Prolixibacter sp. NT017: one gene and its partner. The protein of the gene in region 1 interacts with the protein of each later gene in a pairwise test. Links are inferred from orthologs where the notes say so. Each region holds a gene or a part of one and is shown on either strand. Other genes may lie near its edges.

The links. The genes of interacting proteins can lie anywhere in the genome.
Region 2: the proteins of GJU87_RS19510 (region 1) and ung interact in binary tests that used the Escherichia coli proteins (3 or more experiments, as listed by UniProt). The link is inferred for Prolixibacter sp. NT017 from one-to-one orthologs.

What each region holds. Positions count from the first base shown.
Region 1 is NZ_BLAV01000001.1:4,695,042-4,699,081, reverse strand. What follows is about bases 590-3,465. They hold GJU87_RS19510 (N-6 DNA methylase), read left to right. Parts: upstream 590-1,247; coding sequence 1,248-2,684; downstream 2,685-3,465. Other genes in these bases: GJU87_RS19505 (restriction endonuclease subunit S), read left to right, coding at 2,681-3,465; tnpA (IS200/IS605 family transposase), read left to right, coding at 590-838. Outside these bases: hsdR (EcoAI/FtnUII family type I restriction enzme subunit R), read left to right, coding at 1-386; more of tnpA, read left to right, coding at 386-589; more of GJU87_RS19505, read left to right, coding at 3,466-4,040. UniProt on the Escherichia coli protein: The subtype gamma methyltransferase (M) subunit of a type I restriction enzyme. The M and S subunits together form a methyltransferase (MTase) that methylates A-2 on the top and A-3 on the bottom strand of the sequence 5'-AACN(6)GTGC-3'.
Region 2 is NZ_BLAV01000001.1:803,360-806,852, forward strand. Bases 583-3,493 are described here. They hold ung (uracil-DNA glycosylase), read right to left. Parts: upstream 2,414-3,493; coding sequence 1,751-2,413; downstream 583-1,750. Other genes in these bases: GJU87_RS03220 (penicillin-binding protein activator LpoB), read right to left, coding at 583-702; GJU87_RS03225 (HAD family hydrolase), read left to right, coding at 891-1,541; nhaA (Na+/H+ antiporter NhaA), read right to left, coding at 2,539-3,493. Also shown: GJU87_RS03215 (COG3014 family protein), read right to left, coding at 1-20; more of GJU87_RS03220, read right to left, coding at 118-582. UniProt on the Escherichia coli protein: Excises uracil residues from the DNA which can arise as a result of misincorporation of dUMP residues by DNA polymerase or due to deamination of cytosine.

The DNA.
Region 1 (4,040 bases):
AAGCCATAATAAGGGAGCTTGAGGAACAAGGTGTATTGGTGGAAGCTTTGCGTGACGCAGTAAACAGGGAAGTCGATTTGTTCGACCTCATTTGTCACGTAGCATTCGACCAGCCTCCGCTCACACGAAGAGAACGGGCCAATAATGTCAGGAAACGAAACTATTTCACAAAATACGGCGACCAAGCCAGAAAGGTACTGGAATCGTTGCTGGACAAATATGCCGATGAAGGTATCACCGACATCGAAAGTTTGGATATCCTAAAGGTAAAACCATTAAATTCTTTTGGTTCACCAATGGAAATTATCAATGAATTTGGGGACAAAGAAAGTTACATGAAGGCCCTGAGAGAACTGGAACAGGAGTTATACAGCACTGGTGCATAATGCCGTTTGTCAAAGTACATATCCATTTGGTGTGGAGTACAAAAAATCACGAACCACTTTTGTATTCCAAGGAAGTGCGTGACAAACTATGGCAGCATATGCGCGAAAATGCACGTAAAAAAGATATTTATATTGATTACATCGGAGGCTATACCGATCACTGTCACTGCCTGTTTTCGCTGGGAATTGACCAGACGCTGCAAAAAGTAGTACAGCTAATCAAAGGAGAAGCTTCTTTCTGGTTCAACCGGCAACCGGATTTCAGCATAGCATTAAGAGGAAAAAAGCTGGAATGGCAGAATGATTATTTTGCCGTGTCGGTTTCTGAGTCCATGATAGATAAGGTCCGGAACTATATCAAACATCAGGAGGAACATCACCGACACAAAACTTTTCAGGAAGAGTATGACGAGTTTATTCATAAATTTGGGGTTCAAAAATCCAGGGAATGAAGATTTGGCTAAAGCCGGAAATAGTTCTGTTAACAATCACCCTCCGACTAAAGTCGGAGGCAATTCATCAAGTACAATTCTAAATTGTCTCGGGATTTAACTGAATTGCCCCTGACTTCAGTTGAATTGCCCCTGTCCCGAGAAATCGGGACAGTCAGGGGATAAAAAAGCAAAAACACCACGGGCTTTAGCCCAACAAAAAAAGGACACAATTTGTAAATGAATAAAGACAGATGGCATTTCATCCAGTACAGACCAAAAAGAAAACAAACGATTACACACTCAATTTAATACAAATCAAACGGATCAATTCACTATAACCCAAAAGAACGACTGAATTGCCCATGGCTTCAGCCATGGGATAAAAAAGGCAAAAACACCACGGGCTTTAGCCCAATAAAACCAAGGCATGGCAAACCTAAAAGGCATATTAGACAGCATCCGGAAAATCATGTGGCAGGACACCGGCCTCAACGGTGACGCGCAGCGTATCGAACAGTTGGGATGGATGCTCTTCTTCAAAATATTCTCCGACAAAGACAAGGAGCTCGAACTCCTCAACGATAAATACACCAGCCCCATCCCCGATGAATTGCACTGGGATGCCTGGGCCGGAGACGATGAAGGGATGACCGGCGACGAGCTTCAGGAATTTGTCGACCGGAAATTATTTCAGGCGCTTCGCAATTTGCCGGTATCGGCATCCGACGATTTGCGGAACAAACGGGTGTTAATTGTTCGCGAAGTATTCGAGGGCAACAACAACTACATGAAAAGCGGCATCAACATCCGCAAGGTGTTGAACAAGCTCAACGAAATTAATTTCAATATTGCCAAAGAACGTCATGCCTTTGGGGAACTCTACGAAACCATTCTGAAAGAACTGCAAAGTGCCGGCAAGAGTGGCGAATTCTATACCCCCCGGGCCGTCACCCAATTCATTTGCGAAATGATTGACCCGCAACTGGGCGAGAAAATCCTGGATCCAAGCTGCGGAACCGCTGGTTACCTCACAGCCGCCATCGAGCACCTGAGGAAACAGGCCAATAGTGTGGAACAAAATCAAAGCATCGCGAAAAATATCATGGGTTGGGAGTACAAACCATTGCCCTACTTGCTGGCTACCACCAACCTGATTCTGCACGACATTGATGTACCCAACATCATCTTCCGCGATTCGCTCGACCAACCGCTGAGCAACTACACCGAGAAGCACCGGGTGAAAGTCATCCTGGCCAACCCGCCGTTTGGAGGCATTGTTGCCAACAACAACGAGAACAACTTCCCGCAAAACTTCCGGACCAAAGAGAGTGCCGACCTCTTCCTCATCCTCATGATTCACCTCCTGAAAAAAGGCGGACGGGCCGGCATTGTACTACCCGACGGTTCACTTACCGGCGATGGCGTGAAACAACGGGTGCGCCGGAAACTGCTCGAAGATTGCAACCTGCACACCGTTATACGGCTGCCCAATTCGGTGTTTCAGCCCTATGCCACAGTAGCTACCAATCTGTTGTTCTTCACCAAAGGCGAGCCTACCAAAGAAATCTGGTACTACGAGCACCGCCTGCCCGAAGGACAGAAGAGCTACAGCAAAACCAAACCCATTAAGCTGAAAGAGTTCGATCCCGTTAAAAAATGGTGGGACAACCGAAAAGAATCCGACATCTGCTGGAAAGTCGATATCCAAACCATCATCGACCGCAACTACGATTTGGACATCAAGAATCCCAACAAACAGGAGGAAACCACCGAACACAGCAGTGCCGAACTCATGCAGATGCTCGAAACCTCGTTTGCCAAAAGCAAAACGTTGTTGAACCAGTTAAAAGAGGCGGTGAAATGAGCTGGAAAATGGAAACTTTTGGTACCCTCTTATCGGAAAGTCGTATTCCTTGCGAACATCCTAATATAGAAAGAAGGATACGGGTAAAATTAAATGTTCAAGGTGTTGAAAGAAGGCCCGTAGGTTCTGAAAAAGAAGGGGCAACAAAACAATACATTAGGAAAGCGGGCCAATTCATTTACGGAAAACAAAATTTTCATAAAGGGGCTTTTGGAGTTATACCAGAAGAACTTGACGGTTTCGAAACCAGTGCAGATATCCCGAGCTTTGATGTTAGAAAGGATTGTCTTGCTGAATGGATTTATTACTTTTTTAAAGCCGGTAATCGATATTTAGAATTAATTGAATATGCAAGGGGTGTTGGCTCCCAGAGAATACATCCAAAGCAATTATCTTCATTAAAGATACCTCTACCACCAATTGAAGAACAAAAAAGAATAATTGAAGAATTAAGATTTCTTGAATCAAATCCGTTATCCTCTGAGCTCTCCCACCAACTCGATCTAGTCAAACAACTCCGTCAGGCCTTTTTGCGCGAAGCCATGCAGGGCAAACTCGTTCCTCAGAATCCCGATGATGAACCCGCTTCGGTGCTGTTGCAAAAAATCAAAGCTGAAAAAGAGCGCCTCATCAAAGAGAAGAAAATTAAAAAGCAAAAACTTCTGCCTCCCATCAAAGAAGAAGAAATCCCGTTTGAAATACCCGAAAATTGGGTGTGGTGCAGATTGGGTGATGTAGTTGTTATGAGTAGAGGCCGATTTTCTGTGAGACCACGAAACGATTTAAGATATTTTAATGGTACTTATCCTTTTCTTCAAATTGGTAGTTTAGATGAAATCGGCTCTATCATATTTGAAGCTCCTCAATCACTGAACGAAAAGGGACTTGCAGTTTCAAAGATGTTTCCTAAGGGGACTATTGTAATAGCAATCGTTGGTGGCACAATAGGGAATTTGGGTGTACTCGGTAGAGATATGTGTTTTACTGATTCAATGGTGGGGTTCTATCCTTATAAAGACATTTATAACTCAAAATATATTTTGAACTTTTTAAGGTACCAACAACCTTCAATAAAGCATGCTTCATACCAAATGGCCGGTCAACCAAACATCAAAATTCCAACTCTATCTGAATTAATATTTCCTCTACCTCCACTTTCAGAGCAACATCGCATCGTAGCCAAACTAGACGAACTCATGCATTACTGCGACCGGTTGGAAGAGCAAATCAAAACCAGTCAACAACAAAACAACTTATTGTTGCAACAGGTATTGCGCGAAGCTTTGCGACCCCAACCCAAAACGGAAGAGGAAGAACTCCCCACAGCTGTCGAGCTAAAAGTGGTTTACAAAAAAC
Region 2 (3,493 bases), 3.9 Mb from region 1 along the record:
AGGAAAAATATTTTCTTCATGCCGGGAAAGGGTTTGACAAGTTTGCGGAAATGGGAAAACAGCCCCGTGTTTTCCGGTTACCGGAACAGGGCTGTTTTATTTTTTTTGATACGAATTTTAGTTGCGGACGGCTTTCTTAATTTTCTTTTCGCCCATCCAAACAACTTCATTGGTTTCGAGATTAGTCAGCTCTTCGTTTACCTGGTAGAAAATGACTTTTTCGCGTTTGTACGAATCGACGATAGAGCTGATATCTCCCTGCATAATAAAGTCGGCACCCAGTTCGCGTCCCCACTTGGCTGCTGTGCCCGGCGAGGCATAAGTGTTTTGATCCTGACGTTCGGCACGAAGCTCGTCGCGTTTGGCGCCAGCCTGTACAAGGCGCACTTTCCCACTGTTGATAAACGACCGCTCGATGTCGTTAATGTATGTATCGGTATCGATGTGTTCGTGCGATTTGTTATAAACCAGTCCTACAACCACAACAGGTTTGCGTCCGTGTGCTCGTTCAAAATCGTCGAGCCAGCGTTGATTGAGCACTTGTTCGGTGAGTGCTTGTGCAGTGAGTCGCGAGTCAGTATCGTTCCAGCGACCGCTCAGATCGATAGCCTGATCGGTGGCTACACGGGTTACTTGTCGTGAACAGGAGCCCAGTATCAGGGCAAAAGTTATCAGGCCAAATAATTGAATTTGTCTTTTCATGATGATTCCTTTTGGTTACAATCTACTTTCGGTTTTCTCTTTTACAAAATATATACCGTAAGTTAAGACGATTGTTCGAATTATGCCACGTTATCTAACCACGACTCGTTCAAATTGTCGCAAAGGAAAACTCTGGAGCTAAATAGAAGAAGCTTTTCTTACTTTTTTATCTTTGCCCGAAAACACTCATGAGCTTCCGGAACATCCTTTTTGATTTAGATGGCACGCTTACCGATCCTAAAGAGGGAATTTTCAACTCCATTCTTTATGCTTTGCGCGAAATGAATATTGAAGCGCCTAAAGAAGAGACACTCCTTTCTTTTATTGGTCCGCCTCTGCACGATTCGTTCAAACATCATTTTTCCCTTACGGATGAAGAAGCTGACGAAGCAGTTGAACTGTATCGGGTTTATTTTCCCGAAAAGGGAATGTATGAAAATGAGTTATATGAGGGAATTCCCGAATTGCTTTCATCTGTTAAAGCGGCAGGAAAGAAGATCTATCTCGCCACCAGCAAACCCAAGGTATACGCTACCGAAATTCTCCGTCATTTTGGATTGCTGCCGTTTTTCGATGGAATTTCCGGCCCGGAACTCGATGGTACCCGTAATCATAAAGCGGAAGTGATTGAATTTCTTATCCAGGTATATGGCATTGTTCCGGAGGAATCAATAATGATTGGTGATCGGCTGCACGATATGAAAGGAGCTTCAACACACAACATAAAAGCGGTTGGCGTTACCTACGGATACGGTTCAGTCGGAGAGCTTCAGGAAAACGGAGCCTGGAAACTGGTTGACTCGGTAGAGGAGCTGGGCGATCTGTTGATGGAAAATTAAGGCAGAGGGGCAGGAAAAGGCAAAGAGGATAGATGGAGATTACGTGAACAAGAGAGGCTGAAAACTTTGAATGCCGAATGTTCTCCCGGGAAATCGGGATTGAATTGATTTCATATCCCAGGGAATCTTCGTTCGTACCAACAATAATCAACGGTCTTTTCTATTTTCAGTTAATTTTAAAATGAAACATTTGGAATTCAGCATTTCTTCTACCACTCGATCGGAGTTTTCCCATGTTGTTCCAGGTAGGCATTTGTTTTACTGAAGTGGCGGCAGCCGAAAAAGCCGCGGTCGGCTGAAAAAGGTGATGGGTGAGGTGCTTTTAACACGAGATGTTTATTGGTATCGATGAACTCGCCTTTGCGTTGGGCGTAAGCTCCCCACAGTAAGAAAACAAGGTTTTCCTTTTCATCAGCGAGTTTCCGGACCACTGCGTCAGTAAAAGTCTCCCAACCTTTGTTTTGATGCGAACCGGCCTGACGAGCCCGGACCGTTAATGTGGCATTGAGCAGGAAAACTCCCTGATGTGCCCATCGCTCAAGATTACCGCTTTGGGGTGCAGGAATATTCAAATCGTTGTTTAACTCTTTGAAGATGTTCTGCAGAGAGGGTGGAAAAGCGATTCCATCCTGAACGGAAAAGCAAAGTCCGTGTGCTTGGCCGGGGCCGTGATAGGGATCTTGTCCGAGTACCACCACTTTTACCTGATCGAACGGGCAGGAATCGAAAGCATTGAACATTTTCTTCCCGGGAGGATAGATGGTGTGTTGGGCATATTCATCTTTGACAAATTTCACCAACGATTCAAAATAGGGTTGATCGAATTCTTCGTATAATACATTCTTCCAGCTTTCTTCTATTTTGACATCCATAAAAAAGAGATGTTAGATTCAAGATTTTAGACTTAATCTTATTCTGATTTTTTTCGCCTTTGCCTTCTCCTGAGCCTGGTCTTCAGCCTTTATTGTTTATTTTTATTGTTCACGGTTCATTATTATCACGGTTCCACCGGATAACTGAATTCTTCATTTTTCGGTCGTGGAAGAATCCGGGACAACAGCAAATAGCCGACGACCCCGGCTACCAGCGAACCGCCTAAAACACCCAGTTTTGCAGCGTTTAGCATCGAAAGGTCGAAGTAGGCCAGGTTGGAAATAAAGAGCGACATGGTGAAGCCCAAGCCTCCCAGGATAGCGACTCCAAACATATGCGACCATTTGATATTTTGCGGCAACTCGGCTAATCCAATTTTCACACCGCCCCACGAAAGTAGTGTAATACCCAACGCTTTTCCAACAAATAGCGCCAGGGCCACACTCAGGCTCAAATAGCCGTACGGTCCCATGTTGCTTCCATCGAGCACAACACCTGCGTTACCGAGTGCAAATACCGGCATAATGAAATAGTTCACCATTTTGTGCATCATGTGTTCGATGCGTTGAGCCGGGCTCTGAACCATCTTTATCTGTCGCTTCAGATTATCGAGTTTATGTATTTCCTGGTCGGGAAGGGTGTATGATGTGGCACAATCGTCGCACATGTTGAATTTGTCGACATGGTCGTTGAATTCATTTGTCATCAGATTCCGGCGAACCGGAACGGTAAAGGCTACCAATACACCGGCAATGGTGGCATGAATACCCGATTTCAGGAAGAAATACCAGACAACGGTTCCGATAACGACGTAAACCCATGGCTTGCGTACTCTCATCCAGTTGAGGATAAGCAACAGGGAAATCAGTGCCAATGCCTGCATCAGGTATTCCAGTTGGAGGTTCGATGAGTAGAATATGGCTATGACCATGATAGCTCCAAGGTCGTCGACAATGGCAAGCGCTACCAGGAAAATTTTCAGCGAAAGCGGAACTCGTTTTCCCAGCAGACTCAAAATTCCCAGTGAAAAGGCAATATCGGTTGCCATCGGTATTCCCCAGCCTTGTGCACCGTCTTTT